DNA from 4 places in the Tritonibacter sp. SIMBA_163 genome. Region 3 is predicted to be linked to each of the others. Evidence: riboswitches for the same ligand, from Rfam matches in the RefSeq annotation. Region 3 holds a riboswitch; each other region holds the start of a gene.

Region 1 (7,339 bases), on a different contig from region 3:
GCGCAAAGAGATCCTGCAGTCCCCAGAGCGCCGCGCGCTGCGCACCCGGCGCGTCCAGCAAGATGATCGGCATGTTTGGCGTAACCTGCATGATGTTAGGCATATGCGCCAAGTGCAGCGGCAGTCAACCTGCGCCAATCTCGCCGGGACAGATCAGACAAAGGAGTATGACCATGCCAAGGACGGCACTGATCCTGGTGGATATCCAGAACGATTATTTCCCCGGTGGCGACTGGGAGCTGCACAAGATGGACGCGGCCAGCGCCAATGCGGCGCGCCTGCTGGCGGCGGCACGGGTGAACGGTGACCCTGTGGTGCACATCCGGCACGAGAACCCGTCGTCCGAGGCGCCGTTTTTCCGTTCTGGCATGCCGGGTGCTGAAATCCATGCCTCTGTTGCGCCCATCGAGGGCGAAGTGGTGCTGACCAAGCACCGGCCCAACAGCTTTTATGAGACGGGTTTGCTGGAGCTGCTCCGCGAGGCCGGGGTGGAGGCCGTTACCCTCTGCGGAGCGATGAGCCAGATGTGCATCGACGCCACCGCCCGCGCTGCGGCGGATCTGGGGTTTGCGGTGACCGTGGTCGAGGATGCCTGCGCCGCCCGCGCCATGGAGTTCGGCGGTGTCACGGTCCCGGCTGAACAGGTGCATGCCGCCTTTATGGCACCGCTGGCGATGAGCTATGCGACAGTGACCCAGACCGCCGCCCACCTCGCATAGGGCGAGCAGACCACAGCTGCCCGTTCAGCCCCGCGAAATCTACGCCGAAGCCTTCGCGGGGCTGATCTCATTCCTCAAACGGGTCCCATTCGTCCTCGACCTCGGGCAGGGCCTCGGCCTGCACTTCGGCCTCCAGCTCCTCAGGCGTGCGGATCTTGGTGATCTTGGCGCTGGGAAAATTCTTCAGCACTGCCTGCACCAGCGGATGGGTCGAGGCCTCCTCGCGCAGGGCGTTTTCGGCGGCATCCCGCAGCTCCGCAATGGTCGGCGCGTCGCCGTCCGAGGCGATGGAGACCACCCAGCGGCTGCCGGTCCAGTTCTGCAGCGCCGTGCCCAGGCGGGCTGCCAGATCTTGCGGAGCCTTCGCAGCAGGGGTGAATTCGATCCGCCCGGGTTGGTAGGACACCAGCCGCACGCCGCCTTCGACCTCGACAAGCAGTTTCACGTCGCGGTGTTTGCGGATCAGCTCGATCACATGTTCAAAACTCGGATACCGCGCCAATGCACTGTCGAGGCGCGGGGCCACTGCGGCGGCCTGCCCGCCCCCTGCCGACATCGTATGCCCGCCATTGGGGCCACCGCCGGGGGCGCCCTGCGGCGGGGCGGAGGCGTAAGCCGGAGCCCCGCCCCCCCCGCCCGCCGCAGGCGACCCCATGCCCTGCATGGGGTGTCCGCCGCCTGGACCCGGCGGCGGAGGCGGCGGTGTATCCTGCAGCTTGCGCACGAGTTCTTCGGGCGAGGGCAGGTCGGCGACATGGGTCAGGCGGATGATCGCCATCTCTGCCGCCATCATCGCATTGGGTGCGGCGGCGACTTCTTCCAGCGCCTTCAAGAGCATCTGCCACATGCGCGTCAGTACCCGCATCGGCAGGCGGCTGGCCATGTCCTGACCGCGCGACCGCTCATCCGGGCTTATGGTTGGATCGTCGGCGGCATCGGGCGTGATCTTCACCACCGAAACCCAATGGGTGATCTCGGCCAGATCGCGCAGCACCGCCATCGGGTCGGCGCCCTCGGCATATTGCCCGGACAGCTCCGTCAGCGCCGCCGCCGCGTCGCCGCGCAGGATCATGTCCATCAGATCCAGCACCCGGCCCCGGTCGGCCAGCCCCAGCATCGCCCGGACCTGCTCCGCCGTCGTCTCACCCGCACCATGGCTGATCGCCTGATCCAGAAGCGAGGTCGCATCGCGGGCCGAGCCTTCGGCGGCGCGGGTGATCAGCGCCAGCGCATCCTCGGCGATTTCGGCACTCTCGGCCCCGGCGATCTTGCGCAGCAGCGCGATCATCACCTCCGGCTCGATCCGGCGCAGGTCAAATCGCTGACAGCGCGACAGCACCGTCACCGGCACCTTGCGGATCTCGGTGGTGGCAAAGATGAATTTCACATGCGCCGGCGGCTCCTCCAGCGTCTTCAACAGCGCGTTGAAGGCGGAGGTCGACAGCATGTGCACCTCATCGATGATGTAGATTTTGTAGCGGGCCGACGCCGCACGATACGCCACACTGTCAATGATCTCGCGGATGTCGCCAACCCCGGTGCGCGAGGCGGCGTCCATCTCCATCACGTCCACATGGCGCCCCTCCATGATCGCCAGGCAATGCTCGCATTTGCCACAAGGCTCCGTGGTGGGGCCGCCGGTACCGTCCTCGCCGATACAGTTCATGCCTTTGGCGATGATCCGCGCGGTGGTGGTTTTGCCGGTGCCGCGAATGCCGGTCATGATGAAGGCCTGAGCGATCCGATCCGCGGCAAAGGCGTTCTTCAGCGTGCGCACCATGGCGTCCTGACCAACCAGATCGGCAAAGGTCTCGGGCCGGTACTTGCGTGCCAGAACCTGATATTGTCCGCCTTGCGGGGCGGGGGCGGTCTCGGGGCTATGCTCGCTCATGAGGGCCTTTCGGATGGTCTTTGAGGGGCGCTGCCCGGATTCGTGGACGGCGCCGAAATGATCCCGTGCAAACTAAGCGGCACCGCGCGCTTCGTCCACCGCTGTTGCGCGGCCTGCGTGTTACAAGGCGCACACTGAGCAGGGTGAATCTGGCCGCGTGCAAAAAAGGCTACCGATCAGCTGCTTGCCGAGGCTATGGTATCTTGTACTGTATCGCGGGTTTAGGGTCGCGCCTCCCGGGGGGGAGATTAAATGGTGAGTGCTTCTGAACTGCAGCCGCACCCGGCTGCGCAACCTCTTGTGCTTCATGCGCTGTCGATTGGTGACGGCATTCTTGCGCTCAGCCAGGCACCTGGGGCAGGGGGCGATTACGCTGGTGATCTTCGACTGATCGGAGAATGGAAACCCTCGATCGTAATCTCGATGACCACCCGCGTGGAGCACGTCATCCTGGGGGTCGAGAATATCGGCAGCGATCTTCAGGGGCTCGGCAGTCGTTGGTTCCACTTGCCTGTGGATGATTTTCAAACCCCTGGCGACGACATGCAGGATCGCTGGGCCGATGTCAGCGCGTTGGCGCGTCAGGCGATGTCAGGTGGCGGTCGAGTGCTGGTGCATTGCAGGGGCGGCTGCGGGCGCTCCGGTATGGTTGCCTTGCGATTGATGATCGAGAGCGGGGAGCGCCCGGATGCCGCATTGGCACGATTGCGGGCGCAGCGCCCCTGCGCTGTGGAAACCGATGCGCAGTTGATCTGGGCCCAAGGGCTTCGCAGCGCCCCTTAGTCGCGCGATGGCAGCTCTAGCTGATCGGCAGGGCTGGATGTTCGCGTGGAGCGGCAGGCGCTCTGGCCGGGTCGCGGGAGGCTACATCGGCACAATGGTTTCGGCGCGTGTCAGGCTGAGGGGCCGGGCTTCACCAAAGGCGCGCGGCACCTCTGCCGCACTGCGGGCCGACAGATCGGCCATGTCCGGCGACAGCATGGCATCGGCAAACCGGTCCAGTGTTTCGGTCTCGGTGGTCGCTGAGACATCACAGAACACCCGGATGCGATCATGACTGGCGGCGAACCGCGCCGGACAGGCTTTTTCACAGCCGTCGAGCTGGCTATCGCCCGAAATCTCAAAATCGTCACGGGTGACGGCCCGTGCGCGGTCAAGCGCTCCGGCAAGGGCACGCAACATACGCTCTGCCGCCGGGCAGGGGCGGCCCAGATGCATACAGGTTGTCGCCACAAAATCATGTGTCTGTTCGGGATTTTCCATCAAAGTGCCCTCCGCACAAAGTATCATGTCGGGGCGGTGCGGCAGGAGAGACCGTTGGCAGCGGGGATGCAGTGAACCTGCGGCGTGCCATCAGACCTCATCCAGGACACCCCGCCCGGTTTCAGGTTCTTTCGGTGATGGCAGGTCTCCTGACTTGCGGGTCGCTGCGTGCCGGTCCTTCCCGGTCCAACTGGCCGCCTTGGCCTCTGGAACCAGTGGTCATACCGGGTTGCTCGCCGCTTACAGTTGCGGGGGCAGTCATGGACTTGGGTCTGGGTCTGTTACCCGTCGCCTCACCATGTTCCCTTTTCATTCCAAACAGCCAAAGCGGGCCGGCTGGAAACCATCACCAATATGGGTAGCGAGCTGCCCGCCGAGTCGTCAACGATGTTATCGCTGCAGCTGCATAATACTCGCACGCAGGCGGGCGAGAGATACGGCGGGGTCTTCTAAACACAAAACCCCGCCAATGGCGGGGCTTCGTGAAGTGAGAGGTTGGACATCGACCCAAGCGGGGCTCGTTGTGGCTGCTTCCTTCCGGACCTGACCAGGTTGGCGAGGCGCTTGCCCGCGCCAACCCCTCGAATCCCGATATAGGGAAATGATGGAATGATGACAACCCGGCGCCGTGGGATTCCTGGCAGGTCTGCCGTGTCCGTTCAGAGATCCAGGGTCAGCGACAGGAAGCCGCTTTCCATTGCCGTGGCGCTGGCGGCGACGTGGTCCGGCAACTCGTAGAGGAAACTGCGTGCGCCGGGGCCGGTGATGGCGACCGCCTGCACCCCTAGGTCAGGACGGAGCTGCCAGGGGTAGGGAAGTGTTGCCAGCGGGTCCTTTTGCACTGCACCGGTCACATAGGCCGTGACCGCATCCCGGATCATCATCGGCGCAAGTTGCAAGGTCGGAGCGTCCTCCAGCATGCGGAAGTTGCCCCCGCCACTGCTGCGATAGCTGTTGTAGGCAACGGCAAACAGTTGGTCCTGTCGCAGGGGTGCCCCATTCCAGCGCAGGTCCCTGACACGTCCCGGCGCATCGCTGACCGGTCGCCCGTCCGCATCAAAACGCGCGGGGGCGGTTGGGTCGATCTCATACTCCAGCCCAAAAATCACATCGAAATTATGTCCCGCACGATCCGGGTTGGCCAGCAGGGTCCCTGGCATATCCGGGGTCAGCTGATTGAACAGCCCGGCCGACATTTCCAGCCAGTCCGTCAGCTGGGCACCGTTGACAATCACGCAGCGCAGCTCGTTCGGGTAGATATAAATGTCGGCGACATGGCGTCGGGACACCTTGCCAGCGGGCACATGCGTATAGTTAAGCGGCCCGGCCCGCCCGCCGAATTTCGCCGGTGCCACAGCGGAAAGAAGCGGCAGCTCAGCATGCGGTGAAGCTTCGAGAAATGGGCGAACCGCAGCGGCCTGCGCTTGTGCCGTCAACGCCAGAGCCCGATCCTCTCCAAAGAAGGTGAAGTAGGAATGATGCGGCTTTGACAAGGTTCCAACCGGGGTTGCCATATCGGCGCGGGTGCGGGTGTGCGCCGTGGCAAGGCCTGCGACCATCTCTGGCGCTTCGGGTACGAGCGGCTGCAGACCTTTTGACGAGCGGGTGCTCACCGCGCGCAGGTCACAGGTCGCATGCTGCACCTGCCAGCCGTCCGCGGTCTGCTCCAGAAACAGATCCACCACGCCGAGGTGAGAGCCGCTGGAGCCGGGCATCACAACAGGCACGCCCAATCCGTCCTCGGAACCATTGGCCGAAGGCAGCAGCAGATGCGTGTGCCCGCCGACCGCAGCATCGAGGCCTGGCAAGTGTGAGAGCGGGCGCAGGGCGTTCTCCATTCCGGGCGCGGCCTGGGCTGCCGCAAGCCCGGTATGCGCCAAGGCGATCACCACGTCAGCGCCCGCTGAACGAAGCGTTGCAATGGCAGCGCGGGCGCTGTCGACCATATCGTCGATGCGCACACGCCCTGCGAGGTGGTCGGCATCCCACAACAGGGTTTGCGGTGGCAGGACGGAGAACAGGCCGACGCGCACCTCGGGCGCATCCGCCGCAGCGCCCGGAATACGGCGCGACAGGATCAGGTGCGGTTTCACATGCAATGCAACGTCAGGCGCGCAGGGGTGTACGTTGCTGCAAATCGCAGGGCACGGCAGCGCGCGCAATGCGCGGTTCAGCGTGTCGAGGCCAAAATTGAACTCGTGATTTCCCAGTCCGACTGCATCATAGCGCAGTATATCAAATGCGTGGATGGCAGGCGGAGGTGCGTCGGGGTTTGCGGCATCAGTTTCCGCCAGTGGTGAGCCCTGAAGCCAATCGCCATTGTCGACAAGCAAGTCGATGCCGCCTTCTGCCGCCACTTCGGCACGCGCCTGGGCGATCAGACTTCCAGTCCGGCTCAGACCGATGCCCGGATGAGGGGTGTCCGCATAATAATCATGGCCAAGGAGGTGACTGTGTACATCAGACGTCGCAAGCAATCGGAGGCGCGCTGGCACCTCTGTCACGTCTTCATCGGCCCCATTCGTCCCTGTGGGGCCTTGGTCGGATCCAGTCATCATGCGCCATTCATCGCCAGTCGTCGGCACCGTTTGCCACCATGTCCGGGGCGTTCCGGGGCTTCTCGAATTAGTTAACGTCGAGAAGAGCAGGCTTAAGCGTTGCGCGGAACCCTCACGTCGCGCTTTTTTCGAGTTTTTGTGAAGCGTGGCATTTTTGCTTGAGTCGCTTCGGGGAATGCGGCATCGCCTGTGTAAAACACCGTGTTGTCGCCGTCGCCCGCATCGAGGCAGGGCGCGAGAACCCGGTGTGACATGCAAACAGCGAGGCAGGTATGAAACGGGCAGAGCAAGTCACATTCGGCGGTAGCGGCCTGGATCGCGCAGCCCATCTGCGGACCGTTCCCGAAGAGCTGGATCGGATATGGTCGACAGCGGAGGCGTTGGTTGTACTCCTGTGGCGGGGCAAGCCGCTTTGCCTGCATGATACCGGACAGGATCATGCGGCGGGGCTAGCGTTTCTGCCAACCAGCCACCCGCTGGTGGCGCAGCGGCGGGCAGAGGCAATCTTTCTCGGGCGCGGTGCGCAGGCCGCGGGGTATTTTGCCCTCGATCTGGGAGAATGGGAGCCGGAAGAAGCCGACTTGTCTACGCTTGATACGTTTCTCGATCCCAGCGAACAGCGTCACCCCGATTTGCCATCGACCCATGTTTTTGCAGAGCTGCGGGCCGTGATGACACGGCTTACACCGCGACAGGCGGAGCTGGCGGCGACCGCGAAGGCCTTGCTGGGTTGGCATGCAACACACGGGTTTTGCGCCTGCTGCGGTGCGGCCAGCCGGATCGAGCAAGCCGGGTGGCAGCGTCGGTGTCCAAGTTGTGGCGCAGCCCATTTCCCGCGCACTGATCCCGTGGTGATCATGCTGATCACGCGGGGGGATAGCGTGTTGCTGGGCCGCTCACCTGGCTGG
Region 2 (7,339 bases), on a different contig from region 3:
AAGACCGCAAAGCTGCTGGCCTTCTTTTCCATGGTGCAGGGGCGCAAGACCCTGCATGGCGAGACGATGGCGCGGCTGCGTGACAGCTATGGCAAGCTGTTCCTGACCACGGAGCTGCCGTTTTCCACCGATGTGGAGAAGATGGGCGTGTATCGTGAGCCGGCGCTGTGCTTTGCAAAGACGCGCCCGGCGGGCAGGGCCTATCTGGCGCTGTTCGACGAGGTGAACGCCCATGTGTCGGGTGGGAAGACAGCTGTGAGAGCAAAGGGATCGCCATGAAAGAGATCGAACGGAAGTACCTGGTGGCGGAGCACCCCGATCTGACCGCAGCCACGGCGACACCGGTCAAGCAAGGCTATCTGACAGCGTTGGAGGACAGCACCGAACTGCGCCTGCGCCAGAAGGGGGAACGGTTCTTCCTCACCCAGAAGGGCGGCGCGGGCCGGGTGCGCGAAGAGCGCGAGGCGGAGATCACCCGGACGGTCTATGAGACCTTCTGGCCCGGCACCGAGGGGCGGCGGCTGGAAAAGACCCGCTGGACCGGCGTGCTGGCGGATGGCTGGGGGTATGAGCTCGACATTTTCGACGGCACACTGGCACCATTGCAGATGGTTGAGGTGGAGTTCGCCGATGAGGCTGCGGCGGAGGCCTTCGTGCCGCCCGAATGGTTCGGGCGCGAGGTGACTGAGGACAAGCGGTTCGGCAACAAGTCCCTCGCGGTGCATGGCCTGCCGGAGGGCGCTGTCTGAGCCGCACCTGAGCCTGGGGTGTCGCACCGAAAAAAGCAGACCGGTGGAGGTCGGGCAGGGGAAGCTCCCGCCCCCGCGCAGTCCCTTGCTGACGCAAGACCCCGCTTGGGGTTGGGCCGGGCAGCCTGTCCTGCGGACAGGCTGCGGCGCCGGACCGTCAGGTCCGGCGCCATGCCCAACGGGAGCGGTTGTGCCTCTGGCACGGCCAGCGACGGGCGGGAGGCCCCCGCTGATGAGGACACGCGTCGCGGCCAGGCCGAGCGAGCGGTCAGGTCAGGTGATTAGGTCAGACGCTGTAACAGGTAGATATCCATGATCCAGCCGTGATCGGCGCGGGCGCTGGCGCGTGTGGCGAGGATCTCCGCCTGCACCTCGGACAGGCGCCCGGCAATGTTGATCTCATTCTCCATGCCCGCATAGGCAGACCAATGGATCATCACCTCTTCGGGCACTTCAAGGCTCTGGAATGAGCAATCCCCGTCCAGCATGATCACCAGCGTGTCGCAGCCCTCGGGCCAGCCGTGATCGCGCAGGCGTCGCCCGGTGGTGATCTGCACCGGCGCGCCAATGCCGTTCAGCGGCACGCCGTGGGCGGCCGTCAGCGCCTGGATCGAAGTGATGCCCGGTATCACCTGCATTTGCATCCGCACCCGCGCGCGCAGACGCTCGGCAATCCGCATGGTGCTGTCATAGAGCGACGGATCGCCCCAGACCAGAAACCCCACGCGGCCCCCCTTCGGCAGATGTGTTGCCATGGCTGCCTGCCATACCTCGGCAATCGCGTCATGCCAGTCATCCACTCGCTGGCGATAGTCGGCGGTGGCTGGATCTCGCACCGGCAGGTCGAATTCGACGATCTTCGGCGGCTGCGCGACCCCCGCCAGCACCTCGGCGCAGATCGCCTGACGCAGCCCGGCAAGGTCATCCTTACCTGCACCCTTGTTGGGGATCAGGATCAGATCCTGCGCGCCGAGCGCTTCCACCGCCTGCAACGTCAGATGCTTGGGGTTGCCGGTGCCGATACCGATCAGGCTGAGGTGGAGCATGGGGCGCAATCTCTCAAGAATAAATGGGCGGACAGATCTGCCCCGGTCTTGGTGCCGTGTCCGGGGCAGGTCAAGGGCATGGTCTCAGGAGCGCACCATCAGCGCGTGTCCACGGTCACCGCAGCCTCGACCGGGCTGCCGTCAACCGCGATAACCCCGTGGCTGTTGGAGTTCAACGAGACCTTCACTTCCACCTCACCCTCGGGCAGCGCGCCGATATGCATCCAGCGGCCATAGAGCCGCCCGATCTTTTCGCCGTTGACATAGACATGGGCGTGGCCTTCGCCCGCCACATCAGCACCGGAGGCGTTTTCGGGCGCAAAGCGGAAGTTCTGCGGCATCGCGTGCAGGTTCCAGCCCGACATCGGATCGGGGGTCAGTGCAATCTCCAGCGCCGGGGCCTCCGGGCCAGCGGCGATATCGACCATGGCGGAGTGATCATGTGCGGCCATTTCGGCCTGACCGCCGCCGCCGTGATGGGCGGGGTCGCCGTGGTCGTGGCCATCAAAGGTCACGCCATTTCCGGCGGCGGTGACAAAGCCGATGCCGCCGCCAAAGACAAGACCGATGGCAAACAGGGCGAGCGAACGGGACATGGGGTCTTCCTTCAATATGGAAATCCCCGCCGGGCGCGATGTGCGCGGCGGGGATCATCAGGCGTTCTGGGTCACGCTGCAGCTGCGTCGCGGGCGGACTCGGTCTGCCAGAAATAGGCGGCAAAGGCGCCCAGCAGCACCCAGGCGGCCATGCCGATGCCAAAGGCCCGCGCGGCAAACAGCGCCCCGATCTCGGTCGGCACCGGGCCGGTGAACGTATCGGGCTCCGGCGCGCCGATCACATGCGGGGCGATCAGCAACAGCGCCGCCACCACGTAGGACACCAGATTGCCGCCAAAGGCGATCAGCCACATGGCAATGCCGGCGGTCGCAACGGTGGCCACCCACCAGATCTGACGCGCGCCCACATCGGCGGCGGCGACGCCGGGTACTTCGGGGGCCAGGGTGAAGCCGGGCGCGAAGTGAAAGGCGACAAAGCCCGCAATCCCCCAGATGATGCCGTGGCGTGCGGTGACCACATGGCCCTGACGCTCCGCCTGCGACATCAGCGCCACCAGAACCAGCGCGTAGCCGGTGTAGGTCAGCATGGTAAAGAGGATGCTCAGCAGGTTGCGCATCGGCTCGTCGAACAGGCCCGGCAGCTCGGGATGGGCACTGACGGGATCACCGCCGAAATGCACCAGCGCGCCGGTTTCATAAAGTTCGGCATGCAACAGCACCGGCTGCACGAAGAAAAGCTGCAGCAGGGCGACGATCAGCCCCGCTGCAGCGCCAGCGAACAACGCGCTGGTCAGAATACGTGTGAGCATGGTCTTAGTGGCAGGGAAAGCCGGTGGCGTGGCGCACGTCATGCGCCGCATCATGCAGGGTCGAGGCCTGCACATGGCCGGTCACGGTGATGATGCCGAGACCCAGAACCATGGCAAAAAGCGCCGGGATGATGCTGGAGACGGATGTGGTCGAGGTAAGCGTCTTGGTCGTCATGTGTGTGTCCTCCGTGCCGTCACACCCGACGGCAGACATAAAGTTCTCGTTCCATACGGTCGGTCTCCTGACTCGCGGGTCACGGCGATCATCCTCCTTCCCGGCACGCAGGCCAGTGGGTTCAGAATGTCGCTCGCCGCTCACAGTCGCGGGGGCGGTTGGGGCTTCGGCGCCGCGATTGGGTCCGCCGTTCCTCATTCCCGTTTCAGTCCCGATGCTTTGCATCATCAGACACCGTATGCATCTGTTGTGCCTTGCGCGCTTTGCTCCGGTCAAGCGTGAATACGCCACCGGAGGCGCTGTTCGCGGCAGTTCCGTGATCTTCAGGGGGCTTGCGGAGGGCGGATAGCCTGTGGTGATGCGGTCAGGGCAGCTCTGCGGGGATGCGGGCAATGGCCTTGAACCGCAGCTCACCCAGCGGCCTTGCATCCGCCAGCGTGCCATCGGCGCTGCTGGCATAGAGGCGCAGGAACGTCAGGATATCGGGCAGATCCGCCGATGTGATCTCGCCAAACAGATAGGCGGTCTTGCCGCTCTGGCGGATCGCCAGGGTCTGTGGGCGGTCGCAGCCCGACATGCAGTCGACCTGCTGCAGCCTTGCGCTCAGCCCCGCCGCCGTCAGCGCCGCCGAGATCTGCCTTGGCAGGTCCGGGTCGGCAGTGCTGCAAATGCGGCAGAGCGTGAGCATCGGCTGTGTCATGCGGGCGCGTCTTCATCCGCCAGTGGACCGTAAAGGATCAGCACCGGCGCGGCGCTGTCGATGCAATCCAGCAGATCCGGCAGCGCCTGCACCGTGGTGCGGTGCAGCTCCTGCGCCGGGGTGGAGACGCCGAGGGCCACCAGCGTTGGCGTGTCCTGTGGCAGGCCTTCGTCCAACAGCAGCGCCAGCATCGACGCAAAGGTGCGTTTGCCCATATAGACCACGGTGGTGGCCTCCGGATCGGCAAGGGCGGCGAGGTTCATGTGATCCGGCAGCCCGCCGGTCACGTCATGGCCGGTGATGAACTGCAACCGCCGCGCGGTCAGCCGCCGCGTCAGCGGAATGCCCGCCGCCGCTGCTGCGGCCGAGGCGGCGGTGACGCCAGGGATGATCTCGTATTTGATGCCAGCGGCGCGCAGGGCGGTCAGCTCTTCCTCCAAGCGGCCAAAGACGCCGCTGTCGCCGGATTTCAGCCGCACGACCTGGGCGCCGGATTGCGCGTATTCCACCAGCAGTTTGCTGACGTGGTCCTGTTTCGGCGAGGGGCGCCCGGCGCGTTTTCCGACTCCCACCAGATCCGCATCCGCATGGGCATGGTCCAGGATTGGCCCCGAGGACAGATCGTCAAACAGCACCGCATCCGCCGCCTCCAGCCGTTTTACGGCCTTCACCGTCAACAGCTCCGGATCGCCGGGACCGGAGGAAACAAAGCTGACAAAGCCACTCATGCACGCTCTCCCTCATGCTCTGCGGTGATCAGATGGAAGAAGGTGCCGGTGACGTTGCCCTTGATCGAACCGGTCTCCGGCACCGGGTTGCCATCCGCGTCCATCACTCGGGCCAGCGGTGCGTCGGGCTCATCCAGAATGGTGGAGTAATGGAACTCATGCCCGCGCAGGAAGTCGCCGGTGTCAAAGCCCGGCATGCCCGCCTGCAGCTCTGCCCGGCGATAGCCGAGGTGGAACTTGCGCTTCTCATAGGACGTGACCAGCCCCAAGAGCCCGGCCATCTGGTGCCGCACGCCCGCCTTGTCGATCAGCGCCGCGCCAAGCGCCATGTAACCGCCGCATTCGCCATGCACCGGCTTCGTCTGCGCATGTTTCTGCAGGCCTGCGCGCCACGTCTCCGCCGCCGCCAGCGCCGCGCCGTGCAGTTCGGGATAGCCGCCGGGCAGCCAGACCAGATCGGCGTCCGGGGCGGGAGGTTCGTTGTTCAGGGGCGAAAATGGCAGGATCTCGGCTCCGGCGGCGCGCCAGCCTTCCAGCAGATGCGGATAGGTGAAGGAAAACGCCGCATCCCGCGCCAGCGCGATCCGCTGTGCTGGCGGTTTTGGCAAGGCCCGCGGGGCAGGGGCCGCAGCTGTGCTGGCCACCGCGCGGATCGCGTCAAGGTCGACGTTGTCGCGCAGGAAAGCCGCGTAGCCCGCAATCGCCGCCTCAAGATCGGGATGCTCCACCGCCTGAATGAGGCCGAGGTGGCGTTCGGGCAGCGTAAGATCGCCGCGCCGGGGCAGGGCGCCCAGCACCTTGACGCCCGCGCGCTCCATCCCCAGCCGGGTCAGCCGTTCGTGGCGCGGACTGGCCACCCGGTTCAGGATTACCCCGGCAAAGGGCAGGTCGGGGTTGTACATCTTGAACCCAAGCGCGGTGGCGGCAGCAGATTGCGCCTGCCCGCCCACGTCGATCACCAGCACCACCGGCCAGCCCATGCGCAGCGCGGTCTCGGCCGAGGAGCCAAAGCCCGATTGCCCGCGGGTGGCAACGCCGTCGTACAGCCCCATGGAGCCTTCGCCGATGCAGATATCCGCGCCAGTGGCCTGGGTGGTGACGGCATCGAGCAGCCCGCTGTCCATTGCCCAGGTATCAAGGTTGAAGGACGCGCGCCCGGCAGCGGCGAGGTGAAAGGCAGGGTCGATATAGTCCGGTCCGCTCTTGAAGGGCTGCACCGTGAGGCCGTCCTCGGCCAATGCGCGCAACAGGCCCAGCATCACCGTGGTCTTGCCGGTGCCGGAAGAGGGGGCAGAGATCATCAGGCCTTTGGGGAAATTGGTCATCGGGCTACCTCATTTGCAGAGAACTCTTGTCCGGTCCGCGGACCGGACAGCGTCCGAGCCTCCCCCCGGGAGGACGCTTGCGCACCCACCCAGGCTCGGGCGCTGTCCTCGGTGTGATAGATCAAGCGATCACTCATCCGCTTCGCTCCATTCGGACCACGGGCTGTCGGCACTCTGTGGGCGGTAGCGGCGGTCATAGTCCGCACCATAGAGGCAGCTTTCGGCAAAATCCTCGGCGCCCAGGGCAGGCCCCACCAGGATCAGCGCGGTGCGCCCGCGCGCACCTTCGGTGGCCTCAATGACAGAACCCAGCGTCGCCTTGAGGATCTTTTGATCCGGCCAGGTCGCCCGCCAGACGATCGCCACCGGACAGTCGGATCCATAGGCAGGCGATAGCCGCGCCACTACGTCATCCAGCACATGCACCGATAGGTGAATGGCCAATGTGGCACCGGTGGCGGCAAAATTCTCCAGTGTTTCACCCTCGGGCATGGCAGAGGCCCGCCCGGATGTGCGCGTCAGCACCAGCGATTGCGCCACGCCGGGCAGGGTCAGCTCGGTGCCCAGAGCGGCGGCTGCGGCGGCAAAGGCGGGCACGCCGGGGGTGATGTCATGGGGAATGCCCAGATCGCGCAGGCGGCGCAGCTGCTCGCCCATCGCCGACCAGACCGACAGATCCCCGGAATGCAGCCGCGCCACGTCTTGACCGGCCGCATGGGCGATCGCGATCTCTGCCATGATCTCGTCCAGCGACAGCGGCGCGGTGTTGATGATCTTTGCGCCGTCTGGGCAATGTTGCAGCAGCGCCTCGGGCACCAGGGAGCCCGCATAGAGGCACACCGGGCAGGCGGCGATCAGGTCGCGTCCGCGCAGGGTGATCAGGTCCGCCGCGCCGGGTCCGGCGCCAATGAAGTGTACGGTCATCTCTCAATCGTCTCCGCAAGGGCCACGGTGGCAAGCCCGTCCGTGGTCACATATCTCGTCTGGATCAGCCGTGCGCCTGGGCCTGCCGCGACAAGCGCTGCGGCCTCGGCCACCGATCCGGTGTGGAACCGCGCGGCGATGCGCGGTGAATGGGTCGGGGTCTCAATACTCGAAATCTGAGCCTCGTCGAGGGGGATCACCGGCAGCTCCTGTGCCGTTGCAAAGTCCCGGAACAGCGCTTTATCCGCCTTGGCGCGCAGGGTGGCGAGCCGGTCGGGGCGCCGGGACAGGGCGGCGAGCGCCTCGACAAGGCTCGCCGTGGTGGC
Region 3 (7,339 bases):
GAGGAACGACTTGGACATCTCCATTGTCTTGATCTACGCGGGCGAATTCAGACCAGTTGTTTTCTGCCAGGATCAGCCGAATCTGACTGTAGCCACTGCGATTGCCGATGATGCTGATGAAAAGCGTTTCAAGCCGAGCGCGCCAGTCGGCGAGTGTTGACCCATCCAGCGGATCGCGGTTGTCGATCGCTTCGCGGGTCCGGATGATTCCCGAAATTGGCGGGAAGCCAACGATCATCTCGGAATCTTGGCGCATTTTTGTCAGCGTATCAACGATGTAGCGCGTGTGTGTTTCGTGATTGCGCAGTATCAGCTCTTCTGCGTGAGCGTGAATACGTTGAATGGTGTCTTGATAATTGATGGCGAAGAAGACACTGAAAGACGCTCCAGAAACAAGGCATACCACCAGCGCGACTTTTAGCTTTATAGAGATCCACCTTGGCGACACGATAGTCACCTCTCCGGATAAGGAATTCAAACCTGCGCTACAGTAAAACCGCTGCGCCTAACTCATGTGTATGCCGGGGCGGGTACCCCTACTGAAGGCGTTTTCGCAACTCGGTGACCGTAAGGCGACGACCCTCGCCCACGACGCTTTCAAGATCGTCCATAAAGGCGACCAGATCCTTTGCACCGCGTTCAAACATCGACAGGTTCGAGAGCAGCGTCGGGTCGATGGCATCATCGCTGCGCGCTTGCATCTTGACCGCTCGCACGCCCATCATGCTTCGGCGCAGTAGCTCGCGCATTTCTGGCCCACAGCTCACCATGAAACGTTCGAAAATCGACTTTAGCTCTGACTCTGACGCGCGCGCATCCGTGAGCGCCCCGTAAAGCGCACGTCGTTCGATGGCCGACGTCACCGATTTTATCAGCGCATCAACCGTGAGCTCGTCCTTGACGATATAGTCGGCACACCCTCTGCGCATGGCTTCGACTGCAACATGGTAGTCGACCGAGGACGTGAGCATGATCGGAACCGCGCCGACCTGATCTTCGTGCGACAGCAGGATGCCGAGCGCGTCGAGACCTGTATCCATGCCCAGATCGTGGTCGATGAAGACCAGATCGAAGGCGTCCACATCGAGGCATTCACGCATTTCAGCCAGGTTTGCAGCTTCGGTAAAATCTACCATGAGCCCGGCTTTGCGACAGATCTTCAGCAGTCGCATACGATCAATTTCGTCATCATCAATGGACAGGACGTTCAGGAGAACCGGTTTCGCTCCCGACATCAGTGCGTAGTCTTGTACGTTCATTTTCGACATGTTTTGACCTTTTACTCACAACAAGTTGCGGTTGAAGCCGTACTGCTCCTTGCACCGCACCTGAATGTTATCCCCAAAGATAACGTGTTTTCAAAAGAAAGACTTGTCGAATTGAATTAATGAACTCCTGCTTAAATGCGGAAAGCCGTATCATTTAATTCGCCAAACCATCGCATATGTTGCTTTTATTGGAGCGTTTGCGCCCACTTGATGATGGTAAAACGGACGAAAGCACGTCTCGATGTTCTGAACACCGACATCGTGTGCGGCATGGATACGCAGCGCGCCCTTACCATCTGCGGCATGCGGTCAGGACCATCGAAGATCCCTGTGCGACCCCCGTGTTCGCCACGCCGACTGCATCGGCGCGTATTGAGCGCTCCGTTGCGGTCATGTCCGTCTTGGGGGGCAGTGTGGACGACGCCGAGCAAGAATTGTGGCGCGGACGTCGCGCTTGTCTCGAACTCAATAAACAATGTCGCAATTCGCGGATCTGGTTTTTCGAATCTCGGTACAACTCAGTCCCAAGAGGTGCTGCGCGGAGCGATCCGTGTGGAGAATTTGGGAAGCCGGTGAAACTCCGGCGCTGCCCCCGCAACGGTCATGGAACCCGCGCGCGCGACATCAGCCACTGGGTGGAGGACCCCGGGAAGGCGTTGCGCTCCGACCAATTGGTCAGTTCCTGAGCCCGGAAACCAGCCTCAACAGATATCGTCAACCGCGGGCGGCGGTTTGGGCATCTTGCAGGGCGCGGCTTCCTCCGCCGCGGCCTAACGGGTTCCCTGTGCCGTCCGAACAACCAACCAACCGCAGTCGCGCCGCACATGTCGGACGCAGGCGGCAGGGGAGTCAGGAAATGAACAGCAATATCAATGCGCTGATCGCAAATCACCAGCCGGGGCACGGGCTGGCGCAGGCATTTTACAACAATGCTGATGTGTTCCAGACCGATCTGCAGGAGATTTTTTACAAGGAGTGGCTGTTTGCCATTCCCGCCTGCGAGCTGGAAAAATCAGGCAGCTACGTCACCCAGCAGATTGGAACGTACAACGTGATCATCGTGCGCGGTTCCGACGACGTAATCCGTGCGTTTCACAACTCCTGCCGTCACCGGGGATCGGTGATCTGCAAAGCGAAGAAGGGCAACAACCCAAAGCTGGTCTGCCCCTATCACCAGTGGACCTATGAGCTGGATGGTCGCCTGCTGTGGGCCCGAGACATGGGACCGGACTTTGATGCCAGCAAGCACGGTTTGAAGACAGTGCACTGTCGTGAACTTGCCGGGCTCGTCTACATTTGCCTTGCGGATGAGGCGCCGGACTTTGAGCATTTTGCAGAGATCACACGCCCCTACCTGGAGGTGCACGACCTGTCGAATGCCAAGGTTGCATATGAGAGCTCGATCGTCGAGCAGGGCAACTGGAAACTGGTCTGGGAAAACAACCGTGAGTGTTATCACTGTGGCGGCAACCACCCGTCGCTGTGCCGGACATTCCCGGATGATCCATCGATCACCGGTATCGAAGGCGGCGAAACGCCCGCAACTCTGCAGGCGCATTTCAACCGTTGCGAGCAGGCAGGGATGCCGGCGGAATTCTATCTGAACGCTGATGGTCAGTTTCGCGTGGCCCGCATGCCGCTGAAAGAGGGCGCCGAGAGCTATACGCTCGATGGTAAGACCGCTGTGCGACGCTGGCTGGGGCGGGCGCCGTTCGCCGACGCCGGATCGCTGTTGAAGTTCCACTACCCGACCACCTGGAACCACTTCCTGTCGGACCATTCCATTGTGTTCCGGGTCACTCCGATCAGTGCGACCGAAACCGAAGTCACCACCAAATGGCTGGTCCATAAGGATGCTGTTGAAGGGGTGGACTATGACCTCAACCGACTGACCGAGGTCTGGATCGCAACCAACGACGAAGACCGCGAAGTGGTCGAGTACAATCAGATGGGCATCAATTCACCTGCCTACGAGCCCGGTCCCTATTCCCAGGTTCAGGAAAGCGGCGTGCTGCAGTTCGTGCAGTGGTACCTCGATACCCTCAAGCGCAATTGCGCCCCTCAGACCTTGGCGGCGGAGTAACAGAACATGCCGAAAATCAGTGAACGCACAATCTGGAAAGATACTGAGATGCTGGAATGCGTCTCCATCATTCCAGAGATGGAGAACACCGCCTCATTCACCTTCAAGGCGCCATCCGGGGCGTTGTTCGACTTTGATCCCGGTCAGTTCATGACGTTGGAAATCCCGGTTCCGGGTGGTCCGTTGCACCGGACATATACAATCTCCTCGTCGCCGTCGCGGCCACGCAATGTGACGATCACAGCCAAGGCCCAGTCCAACAGTATCGGCACTCGCTGGATGCTCGACAATCTGCGGCCCGGCAGCCGGATCAAGGCGATCGGTCCCGCCGGCCTGTTTACCAATGCAAACAGTTCAGCAAAGAAATTCCTCTTTATTTCTGCGGGGTCCGGCATCACTCCGATGATGTCGATGACCACCAATATGTGGGATGATGGCGATAATCTGGACATCGTGTTTGTGAACTGTGCCAAACGCCCGTCGGAGATCATATTCCGTCAGCGACTGGAGCAGATGGCGAGCCGCTCAGAAAAGCTGGACCTGAAGTTTGTTGTTGAAGAGCCGGACCTCTATCGGCCCTGGACCGGATATCAGGGTGTGTTCAATCAGCTGATGCTGGGCCTGATGGCCCCGGATTATCTTGAGCGCGAGGTATATTGCTGCGGGCCGGAGCCTTTCATGCAGGCGGTGCGGGATGCGTTGGCCGGTCTTGGTTTCGATATGGACAACTACCATCAGGAGAGTTTCCACGCGCCGGTTGCGAATGAAGCCGAACAGCCTGATCTCGATGATGTTGTTCTCGATGACGAGACCTCGGCAGAAATCACATTCGCAACATCCGGGGTGACCGCCAAAGTTGCGGAAACGGACACGGTTCTGGCTGCGGCACGGGCCAACGGGCTGAACATTCCGTCCGGCTGCACATTCGGGGTCTGCGGCACCTGCAAAGTGAAGAAAACCGCTGGCGATGTGCACATGGTCCACAATGGCGGCATTTCGGATGACGACATCGAGGCCGGCTATATTCTGGCGTGTTGTTCCAACCCGATCGGCAAGGTTTCTGTCGAAATCTGAGCCTGCGGACGGTCAAAAGAATCCCCCGTCGCGCCTAGGTGCAGGGCGCGACGGGATTTGTGACGCGGGAAACGACCAGCTCACAGCCGAGCGCGAAAGCCGCATTGGGCGCGACGCAGTCGCCGCAGACGTTCTCAAGCGGTCGGCGAAGAGTGGCCCTGCATGTCGATTTCCAGAAGCAGAGGGCCGTCAAGCGGCAGGATCTGCGTTAGTGCATCACGCAAGTCGTCTGGAGATGTGCGCTTGAAACCAAGTCGATAAGACGCAGCGACGGCCTCAAAGTCCGGTGCGCCCGGATGGCAACCTGTGGCGGTGATGCCTGCACCTTCCATAGCATTTGCGATTTCGAGAAAGGCATTGTTGTTCCAGACAACAAAGAGGATCGGCAGGTTCTCATCGCTTGCCACGCCAAGTTCCGGAAGGGTGAATTGCGCGCCACCATCTCCCATCATCGCCACGATTGGAGCAGTGGGATCCGCCAGGGCCGCCCCGATGGCTGCGGGAATGGCGTATCCCAGCGCGCCAAATCCGGTGGCGCCATTGAACCAACCGCCAGGGCGATCATGATCATAGGCCAGATTGGCAGCATATATTGCTTGGGTTGAATCCCCCACCATAATGGAGCCGGGCAGGGCGTCTCGGAGTGTCTCCACCTGGCCAATAAGCGCACCGTAGCTTGGCGCAAGGGCCTCAACTTCGGCCAAAGCTGCGGCACGGGTTTTGTGGGCACGCTCCGCGCCGTCGCCGGGCACGCGTGCTGGAATTGTGCTGGCAAGCTGCGTCAAACAAGGGCCCACATCGCCCACCGCAGTAGCCTCTGCCGGATGACGGGCGAGCTGTTCTGCGCAGATGTCGATGCGGAGCAGGGACGCCATGTCGGGATAGGCCCCGGTGGCATACATATCGTAGTCCGTCGGGCCGAGCTCGGTTCCAAGCGCCAGCACGCAGTCGGCCTCCTCGATCAGGTTGCGGACGGTTTGCAACGAGGGGCTTGCCGCCACCGTAAGCGCATGACCGTGCATCAAGCCGCGCGCGTTCACGGTCTGGATGACCGGGGCGTCGAGCTTCTCGGCAAGTTCGGCCAGGGCTGCGTCCGCGGTACGGCAGCCCCCGCCAGCGAGGATCACAGGGCGCTCGCTTTGCGCAAGCCGTTGCACGATGGCGGAGAGGTCAGGCACAGCGGCTGTCGTGGGAGCAGAGATTTTGAGCGCATCTGGCCCTTCAAGGTCCATGACATCGGTCGGAACTTCGATATGGACCGGGGCAGGGCGCCCGCTCAGCGCACGGAATGTACGATCCAGCGCGCCTTCGAGGTCATTGGCGGCGCAAACCTGTTCGGCATGTTTTGCAACAGTTTGGGAGAGCTTCAGCTGGTCAGGCAGTTCATGCAGCAGCCCCAGCCCCTTGCCAAGGCTATCGCGCCGGTTGACGCCGGTCACCACGACCATCGGAATACTGTCGGCCCTCGCCTGAGCCATTGGGGTCAGCGTATTGACGAGACCGGGCCCGGTGATGACAAAAACCACGCCGGGCTTGCCCGAAATGCGCGCGTATCCGTCCGCCATGAACCCTGCGCCCTGTTCGTGGCGGGGGGTGATGTGCCGGATGTCGGCGCCCTCGATCCCGCGATAAAGCTCGATCGTATGGACGCCGGGGATGCCAAACACAACGTCGACACCGCGATCCACAAGGTTCTGTGCCAAGGCCTGGCCGATCGTTTGCATGAGTTCTTCCTTGTCGTACTGGTGCTTGGTTCAGTCTGTTGGAGAGAGACCAAGAATTGCAAAAAGTGTCGCTTCGGCGACGTCGGTCAGCCGGTGCGCGGGCAGCATCTCAGGCAGCATCGACCCTTCAAGCCAGAGACCGTCGAGGACCGCGTTGCAGGCGATCGCCTTTTCTTCCACCGTTTTGGGGTCTGCAGGCGCGCCTTGTGCTCGCAGGGCCTCGGTGATCAGAGGTTCCAGCGCATCACGGAAGCCGAGATAGGTGTCGATGTGAATTTGCTTCATGCGCGCGTCATGCGGGACCATCTGGATAAAGCCCGCCCAAATTTGCAACCCTTCACCGCTTGCAACGGGCGCTGAGAGCGTGTCGCGGACACATTGGCGCACACGGTCTGCAATCGGACGCGAGACATCAGTCGCCGACGAAAGAGACAAATGCGCCATTTTGCGCATATGGTAGGAATACGCCGCGTACATCAGATCTTCTTTGGTACGGAAGTGATGGCGGATCAGGCTGAAGGCAACGCCAGCTTCGGCCGAGATTTCGCGAACGGTCGCCGCAGAAACGCCTTTACGGGCAATGACCCGCAAGGTCGCTTCGATCAGCTGCTCGCGACGATGTTCGGGGCTTTCCCGGCGAAATTTCGGTTTACTGTCTGACATATCATGCCCTGCTGTTTGTTGCACAATCGTGCAGCAAACATGGGAGATCAAGTATAATTTTAGTTTTGTGTCTGGATGCACGTCCAGGCAGGGGATCTTCACCCCCTGCCTGAATTATATCCCGTAATATGAATTATGTTAAATCGATGCCTGCGCGATGCGAGCGCGCTTGGCGCCACTACAGATTTGGAATGGCCTTGCGCACCTCGCGCAGGATCAGGCTGGCAAGCACCGCCTTGATGACATCGCCCGGCAGGAAGGCCGCGGATGCGACAAGCGCCTGCCAGACCGAGAGTTCGGCGATGACAGCCAACCAAGGCACCCCAAACAAGTACACGACGCCAACGCCGCCCAGGAGCATGAACACTATCGACGGGAAGAGCGGTGGGCGACCTGCATATCTGTCGAACAAATAGCCAATCACAAAGGCCCCGACCGGAAAGCCGATGAGAAACCCGCCGGAGGCTCCGAAAAAGACGCCTAGCCCGCCACGACCGCCGGCCAGAAGTGGCAATCCGACTGCGAGG
Region 4 (7,339 bases), on a different contig from region 3:
AAACTGCGATTTGACCGTGATATCGCCGCCCATGCGCTCGACAAGTGCTTTGGAAATCGCGAGCCCAAGTCCCGTGCCTTCCGCGCGCGTTTTTGGCGAACCATCCGCCTGCTCAAAGGCAGAGAATATGCTATGAAGTTTGCGCTCTTCAATTCCGCATCCAGTGTCCGCAACCTCAACGCAAAGCGGGCATGTCAGTGCCTGCGGGGTCTCGGAAATCGTGATCGAAACATATCCCTCATCGGTGAACTTGATCGCATTGCCTATCAGGTTCAGCAACACTTGCCGAACTTTGGTGACATCCCCGAAGAATATGGATGACACATCCTCGGGGTAGTTCACCCGAAAGTCCAACCCCTTATATGCCGCCTTGGCCGACAAGAGCACTGCGACGTCTTCAACTAAGTTACGAAGTGAGAACAATTCGGGCTGCAGTTCGATTTTTTCAGATTTTATCTGTGAAAAATCCAAAACATCATTGACGATCTTAAGTAACGCATTTGCAGAATTGAAAATTGTATTCGCAAAGAGCGACTGCTCCTGATCCAGATCTGTTTCTTGCAGCAATTCACAAATTCCCAGGATCCCATTCATTGGAGTTCTGATTTCGTGACTCATATTGGCAAGAAATCTCTCCTTGGCCTTGTTCGCTTGCTCCGCCTTCTCTTTGGCGATCCGCGTTAGTTCCAAAGCAACATCGCGTTCACGTTCAGAGGTGATGTCTTCGACGGACCCCACCAGATGAGTAAGCTTCCCCGCTTCGTCAAAAACCGGGGTCATCGTGTTACGAATATACTGCGTACCCAGAACGGCGGGCAAATTTATCTCATATGTCGTGGCCTTGGCCGTCCGCACCACATTCTGCTGCACTGCAAGGGCACGTGCACCAGTGGAGCCGCCAAATATCTCCAAAGCGGATTTCCCGAACCAGCCGCTTTCGGGAAGCTGTGCGATTTCCCGCGACCGTTTGTTGATCGCTATATATCGGGGGATCTGGTCGTCACCGACTTCCAAAACGATTACCGCCATGCCTATAGCATCCAATATGGCATAGAGTTCGTTCACTTGCAGTCGTTTCACGCGTTTGTCCCTTTGTGCAGGAGAGCACCTACCGCAGTATGCCGGGGGCAACATCTAACCGAGCATATCCTAGTACCGAGTTTCTCTAAACCAAAATTGAACATGGAGGTCTTCCGGAGGTTCAAATGCGCTGAATTGCGCAGCCTTGGGCATGACGACATCCGCCTGCATCCCTGCCAGCGCCCAGACCCTCGCGATGAGGGATGCCGTCGGCAAAGAGACAAGAACGCCGGAGGGGATTGCCTACGGCCCCTGCCAAGGTGCGACGGCGCAGATAGCGTCGGTCTGATGTACTGGCGGCACAATAAATGACATTCTCCGAGCTTTCCCGGACGGAACACCGCCCGGCCCGTCGGCCCGCCGCCAGCGAACCTGTCACCATGAGAGCCTTTCATCGCACCGACGCGACATGCTAAACTTTTGTGGACGCGAGATGTGGAGGCGCAAGATGACGACGGTGACAGGGGGCTGCCTGTGTGGAAGTGTCCAGATCACAGCAGTCGGACCGCCGTTGCGCGTTGGCATGTGCCACTGTCTCGACTGCCGCAAGCATCACGGTGCGGTCTTTTACTGCGCCGCAGTATTTTTGCAGCAAAACGTGACCGTCAGCGGTGATCTGCGCCACTATCAGGAGCGGTACTTCTGCCCTACATGTGGATCCTCCGTTTTTGCCAAAAGCGGCGATGAGATAGAAGTGCATCTGGGCGCCTTGGATAAGCCGGACATGTTTGCGCCAGAGTATGAACTCTGGGTGCAGCGGCGTGAAAGCTGGCTTCCTGCGCTCGACGGCCGCCCGCAACACGATCAAAACCGGCACCAAGAAGACTAGCGCGCAGCTATCCACATGCCTCTGTGGAAAACTTCCCTGAAGAAACCATACACCATATATTGACCATTTGCTGGATCTGCATCAATATCGTGTTGCTTTGGTTCTTGTGAGGCGACTCGCAAGCAATGAGGGAAATCGGTGAAAAACCGACGCTGCCCCCGCAACTGTAAGCGGCAAGTCCACCCTGGGCCACTGATGCGCACTACGCATTGGGAAGGCGGGATTGGGCATTTGAGCCGTGAAGCCAGGAGACCTGCCAAAGCAGACAACGACGACCGCGGCGGAGGGCCCGGACGCGTGACACGGTGCTGTTTCGGCGCCGGGTTCCGTGTCCCCTTTCGTCCAAGCAGACAAAACCTGAGGGACCCTTTGCCGATGAGCATCACCGTCTATTCCAAACCCGCCTGTGTGCAATGCACCGCCACCACCCGCGCACTCGAGGCGAAGGGGATTTCTTTCGACGTGATCGATCTGACCGAAGATGCTGCCGCAATGGAAATGGTACAGGGCCTTGGTTACCGTCAGGCCCCTGTGGTTGTCGCTGGCCAAGAGCACTGGGCCGGGTTTCGCCCCGACCTGATCGGCCGTCTGGCCTGATCCGGCGCTGATCGGATGGCCGGGCTCGTCTTTTTCTCTTCACGATCGGGCAACACGGCCCGATTGGTGGAGCGCCTCGGGCTGGAGGCTCTGCGGCTGCCGCAGGCAGGGCCGCCGCCTGAGCTGGACGCGCCTTTTGTACTGGTGTCTCCGACCTTCGCCGACGGCGAAGGGCGCGGCGCAGTGCCCAAGCCGGTCATTCGGCTTTTGAACAACACACGCAATCGCGCCTTCCTGCGGGGCGTGATCGCGGGAGGCAACCGCAACTTTGGTGCGACCTTTGCCCTTGCCGGTGAGGTCATCGCACGCAAGTGCAGCGTCCCCGTTCTCTACCGCTTTGAACTGGCGGGAACCGAAACAGACATTACCCGCATCCGCGCGGGCCTTGCCCGGTTCTGGGCAGCACAGGAGAGCCAGACATGCTTGACGCAAGCGTAACCGCCGATCTCGACTATCATGCCCTGAACGCGATGCTGAACCTCTATGATGATGAGGGGAAGATCCAGTTTGACGCCGACCGCATGGCGGCACGGCAATATTTCCTGCAGCATGTGAACCAGAACACCGTTTTCTTTCATTCGCTGGAGGAAAAGCTGTCCTATCTGGTCAAGGAAGGCTTCTATGAAGCGGCTGTGCTCGATCAATACGAGCGCAGTTTCCTCCACCAGATCTGGGACGCGGCCTTTGCCAAGAAATTCCGGTTCCCGAGCTTTCTGGGGGCGTTCAAATACTACACCTCCTACACGTTGAAGACCCGTGACGGGCAGCGCTATCTGGAGCGCTACGAAGACCGGGTGGTGATGAACGCGCTGACGCTGGCGCGCGGTGATGCTGCGCTGGCGATGCAGCTGATGGGCGAGATCATCGACGGCCGGTTCCAGCCTGCCACGCCGACCTTTCTGAATGCCGGCAAGACGGCGCGGGGCGAGTTCGTCTCCTGCTTCCTGTTGCGGCTGGAAGACAACATGGAAAGCATCGGGCGCGGCATCAACTCCGCCCTGCAGCTCAGCAAACGCGGCGGTGGCGTGGCCCTGATGCTGACCAACATTCGCGAGCATGGCGCCCCGATCAAGGGGATCGAGAACCAGTCTTCCGGGGTGATCCCGGTGATGAAACTGCTGGAAGACAGTTTCTCCTACGCCAACCAGCTGGGCGCACGTCAGGGCGCAGGCGCGGTCTATCTGAACGCCCACCACCCGGACATCCTGCGCTTCCTCGACACCAAGCGCGAGAACGCCGATGAGAAGATCCGCATCAAGACACTGAGCCTTGGCGTGGTCATTCCCGACATCACCTTCCAGCTCGCCAAGAAGAACGAGGACATGTATCTGTTCTCGCCCCACGACGTGGAAAAGGTGTATGGCAAAGCCTTCTCGGAAATCTCGGTCACCGAGAAATATCACGAGATGGTGGACAACCCGCAGATCCGCAAGAAGAAGATCAACGCCCGCGCCTTCTTCCAGACCATTGCCGAGATCCAGTTCGAATCCGGCTACCCCTACATCATGTTTGAGGACACGGTGAATTCGGCCAACCCGATCGCCGGTCGGATTTCGATGTCCAACCTCTGCTCCGAGATCCTGCAAGTGAACACCGCGTCCGAGTTCACGGATGACCTCTCCTACGCGCAGATGGGCACCGATATTTCCTGCAATCTCGGCTCCATGAACATCGCCCGCGCCATGGATGGCGGCGATCTGGCGGGCACCGTGGGCACCGCGATCCGGGCATTGAATGCGGTGTCGGAAATGTCCGCCATCGATAGTGTTCCCTCGATCCGCAAGGGCAATGACGAAGGCCATGCCATCGGTCTTGGCCAGATGAACCTGCATGGCTACCTCGCCCGCGAGCGCATCCATTACGGCTCGGCTGAGGGTATCGACTTCACCAATATCTACTTCTGCACCGTGTTGTTTCACGCGCTCAGTGCCTCCAACGCGCTGGCGCAAGAAAAAGGCACACGGTTCAAGGGCTTTGAGGACTCGACCTATGCCGATGGCAGCTTCTTTGCCAAATACGTCGACCGGGACTGGCTGCCGGAGACCGACCGCGTGCGCGAACTGTTCGAGGGCGCCGGCATCAATGTGCCGAGCCGCGAGGACTGGTCCGTCCTGTGCGACAAGGTGAAGGAGCACGGGCTCTACAACCGCAACCTGCAGGCGGTGCCGCCCACCGGGTCGATCAGCTATATCAACTATGCCACCTCCTCGATCCACCCGATCACCGCCAAGATCGAGATCCGCAAGGAAGGCAAGATCGGCCGCGTCTACTATCCCGCGCCCTATATGACCAACGAGAACCTTGAGTATTACCGCGATGCCTATGACATCGGCCCCGAGGCGATCATCGACACCTATGCGGCGGCAACGCAGCACGTCGATCAGGGGCTGTCGCTGACCCTGTTCTTCCCCGCGGAAGCCTCGACCCGAGACATCAACCGCGCGCAGATCTATGCGTGGAAGAAAGGGATCAAGACGATCTACTACATCCGTCTGCGCCAGCAGGCGCTGGAAGGCACCGAGGTCGAGGGCTGCGTGTCCTGTTCGCTGTAACCTGAGGTTGGGATTGGGGGCTCTGCCCCCGGCCACATGCGTGGCCTCCCCCGAGGTATTTTCAAAAAGATGAAGGGGCGCGGCCCCTAGCTGCTGAGATCGAGTATATGAAAGACATGACCCAACCCCGTGCCGTGCCCAAGGCGATCAACTGGAACCGTCTGCAGGACGACAAGGATCTGGAGATCTGGAACCGCCTGACAGTGAACTTCTGGCTGCCGGAGAAGGTGCCGCTGTCCAATGACATTCAGTCCTGGTCGCAGCTGACCCCGGATGAGCAGACCCTGACCATCCGGGTTTTCACCGGCCTGACCCTGTTGGACACCATCCAGAACGCGGTTGGCGCGCCAACCCTGATGCAGGATGCAATCACTCCGCATGAGGAATCAGTCCTGAGCAACATCGCTTTCATGGAAGCGGTGCATGCGCGCTCTTACTCCTCTGTGTTTTCCACCCTGTGCCAGACCACAGAAGTCGATGAAGCCTTCCGCTGGTCGGCTGAGAACGAGCACCTGCAGGCCAAGTCGCGGCTGATCCTTGATGAATATGACGCCACCGCCTCGCCGCTGCGCAAGAAGGTCGCCAGCGTGTTCCTGGAGAGTTTCCTGTTCTATTCGGGCTTCTATCTGCCGATGCACTGGTCCAGCCGCGCGCGTCTGACCAATACCGCGGACCTGATCCGCCTGATCATTCGCGACGAAGCGATCCACGGCTATTACATCGGCTACAAGTTCCAGCGCGGGCTGGAGCGGGTGAGCGAGGCAGAGCGCAAGGAAATCAAGGACTTCGCCTTCGCGCTGCTGTTCGATCTTTATGACATTGAAGCGCGCTACACCGAGCAGCTGTATGACGGGTTGGGGCTGACCGAGGACGTGAAGAACTTCCTCCATTACAATGCAAACAAGGCGCTGCAGAACCTCGGATTCGAGGCGTTGTTTCCCGATGAGAGCTGCCGCGTGAACCCCGCGATCATGGCGGCCCTGTCTCCGGGCTCGGACGAGAACCACGACTTCTTCTCCGGCTCGGGCTCCAGCTACGTGATTGGCAAGGCCGAGGCGACCGAGGACGAAGACTGGGATTTCTGAACCAAGAAAGCCGCCACCGGACACCGGATGGCGGCTTTTTTACACTCTGCTCTTTGCCTCTCTGATGGGCCTCAGTTTGCGCTCCCTCAGAGCCTCTCTCCCCGTGCCGGTGTGTGCTGGCTTTGGGACCCTCGGGCGCGGGCCGCAGATGACAGCATCCCCCAAAAGCCGTGAGCGCGTTTTGAAAACGAAAAGCTCCGCCCGATCAGGTCGGACGGAGCTATCTGGCTCAGAGCATTTGCTGTGCGCTGCCTCTTACAGGAACATCTGTGCCACGATGGCGGACCCGACGTAGGTACCGGTCATGACCAGCACTGCAACCACGGCGATCTTCCAGCCCGATGTCTTGGCGATCTCGATCTCGCGCTTGGCGATGGCGATACCGGCGTAGGCGAGACAGGGCGTTGCAAGGGTCAGGAAGTTCACGTGACCGACTTTGTCCAGCACCCAGGCGCTGCCCGGCGTCCAGGGCAAGGTGGCGACGATACCGACGAGCGATATCCACGCCACGGAGGGCAGTTTGAACGGGACAAACTCGGTCAGCAGCAGCCCGACCATGCAGATCACCCAGAGGACGATCAGCCCGAGCAGCCCCTGCGGAACGGTGTTCTCGGTCGCCACCGTGTTGCCGACCAGCGCGACAATGCTGACGACGATCAAAGCTGCCGCATGCGTGCCCAGCCCCAGCTTTGCCTCGGTGGTTGGGTCTTCGAAGGATTGCGTATCGCTCATGATTATTCTCCTGCCGCCGAGGCCGGTGCGTCCTTGCGGCCCAGCCAGTCATAGAGTTTCTCCGTCACCGGAAGCGCCACGAAGACGCACAGATACATGCCTGTTGCATAGGTCAGCACGTTGCTGGCGCCGGCCAGTGCAAGGATCTGATCCTTCATTTCGGGCACCGCGCTCACCAAGGCGCCAGAACATGCGGCCATCATGGACCCGGAGCCGATACCACATGCCATCGCCAGTGCGTCGATCGAGAACATTCCGGTCGTCGCAAGGATCGACGCCAGAATCGCAAAGATGAACGTGCCAAAGAGCGTGCCGATGACATAGACGCCCATGACGCCCGCACCTTCCTGGCTCTTCAGGCCATATTTATCCGCGATGATTGCAATGTTGGGCTCCCGCGCAACGGAGAAACACGCGCCGATGGACTCGCGCCCCATGCCCAGCACAAGCACCGCAACAGGAAA

The links. Region 3 has a riboswitch for cobalamin ahead of R0J92_RS18320 (aromatic ring-hydroxylating oxygenase subunit alpha). Riboswitches for the same ligand answer to the same signal wherever they lie in the genome.
Region 1: another riboswitch for cobalamin. It lies ahead of R0J92_RS07460 (hypothetical protein); the one in region 3 lies ahead of R0J92_RS18320 (aromatic ring-hydroxylating oxygenase subunit alpha).
Region 2: another riboswitch for cobalamin. It lies ahead of R0J92_RS01265 (CbtB domain-containing protein); the one in region 3 lies ahead of R0J92_RS18320 (aromatic ring-hydroxylating oxygenase subunit alpha).
Region 4: another riboswitch for cobalamin. It lies ahead of nrdH (glutaredoxin-like protein NrdH); the one in region 3 lies ahead of R0J92_RS18320 (aromatic ring-hydroxylating oxygenase subunit alpha).

The regions. Positions count from the first base shown of each region.
Region 1 is NZ_JAWJBP010000003.1:111,261-118,599, forward strand. It holds gene R0J92_RS07440 (GlxA family transcriptional regulator) at 1-91, opposite strand, end outside; gene R0J92_RS07445 (cysteine hydrolase family protein) at 174-719, shown strand; gene R0J92_RS07450 (DNA polymerase III subunit gamma/tau) at 787-2,610, opposite strand; gene R0J92_RS07455 (dual specificity protein phosphatase family protein) at 2,863-3,393, shown strand; gene R0J92_RS07460 (hypothetical protein) at 3,475-3,873, opposite strand; cobalamin riboswitch at 3,995-4,236, opposite strand; RNA gene ffs (signal recognition particle sRNA small type) at 4,359-4,457, opposite strand; gene R0J92_RS07470 (5'-nucleotidase C-terminal domain-containing protein) at 4,533-6,431, opposite strand; gene nudC (NAD(+) diphosphatase) at 6,704-7,339, shown strand, end outside.
Region 2 is NZ_JAWJBP010000001.1:282,097-289,435, forward strand. It holds gene R0J92_RS01240 (ParA family protein) at 1-279, shown strand, start outside; gene R0J92_RS01245 (CYTH domain-containing protein) at 276-749, shown strand; gene cobF (precorrin-6A synthase (deacetylating)) at 1,031-1,795, opposite strand; gene R0J92_RS01255 (hypothetical protein) at 1,894-2,391, opposite strand; gene R0J92_RS01260 (CbtA family protein) at 2,463-3,161, opposite strand; gene R0J92_RS01265 (CbtB domain-containing protein) at 3,166-3,336, opposite strand; cobalamin riboswitch at 3,376-3,590, opposite strand; gene R0J92_RS01270 (DUF1636 family protein) at 3,701-4,036, opposite strand; gene cobA (uroporphyrinogen-III C-methyltransferase) at 4,033-4,764, opposite strand; gene R0J92_RS01280 (cobyrinate a,c-diamide synthase) at 4,761-6,089, opposite strand; gene cobM (precorrin-4 C(11)-methyltransferase) at 6,219-7,013, opposite strand; gene R0J92_RS01290 (cobalamin biosynthesis protein) at 7,010-7,339, opposite strand, start outside.
Region 3 is NZ_JAWJBP010000019.1:4,750-12,088, forward strand. It holds gene R0J92_RS18310 (sensor histidine kinase) at 1-457, opposite strand, end outside; gene R0J92_RS18315 (response regulator) at 537-1,268, opposite strand; cobalamin riboswitch at 1,781-1,987, shown strand; gene R0J92_RS18320 (aromatic ring-hydroxylating oxygenase subunit alpha) at 2,125-3,351, shown strand; gene R0J92_RS18325 (hybrid-cluster NAD(P)-dependent oxidoreductase) at 3,358-4,425, shown strand; gene R0J92_RS18330 (5-guanidino-2-oxopentanoate decarboxylase) at 4,560-6,149, opposite strand; gene R0J92_RS18335 (TetR/AcrR family transcriptional regulator) at 6,180-6,914, opposite strand; gene R0J92_RS18340 (biotin transporter BioY) at 6,991-7,339, opposite strand, start outside.
Region 4 is NZ_JAWJBP010000014.1:22,528-29,866, forward strand. It holds gene R0J92_RS16685 (ATP-binding protein) at 1-1,080, opposite strand, end outside; gene R0J92_RS16690 (GFA family protein) at 1,529-1,909, shown strand; cobalamin riboswitch at 1,991-2,185, shown strand; gene nrdH (glutaredoxin-like protein NrdH) at 2,285-2,506, shown strand; gene nrdI (class Ib ribonucleoside-diphosphate reductase assembly flavoprotein NrdI) at 2,522-2,944, shown strand; gene nrdE (class 1b ribonucleoside-diphosphate reductase subunit alpha) at 2,926-5,058, shown strand; gene nrdF (class 1b ribonucleoside-diphosphate reductase subunit beta) at 5,166-6,143, shown strand; gene R0J92_RS16715 (hypothetical protein) at 6,399-6,875, opposite strand; gene R0J92_RS16720 (DUF3100 domain-containing protein) at 6,878-7,339, opposite strand, start outside.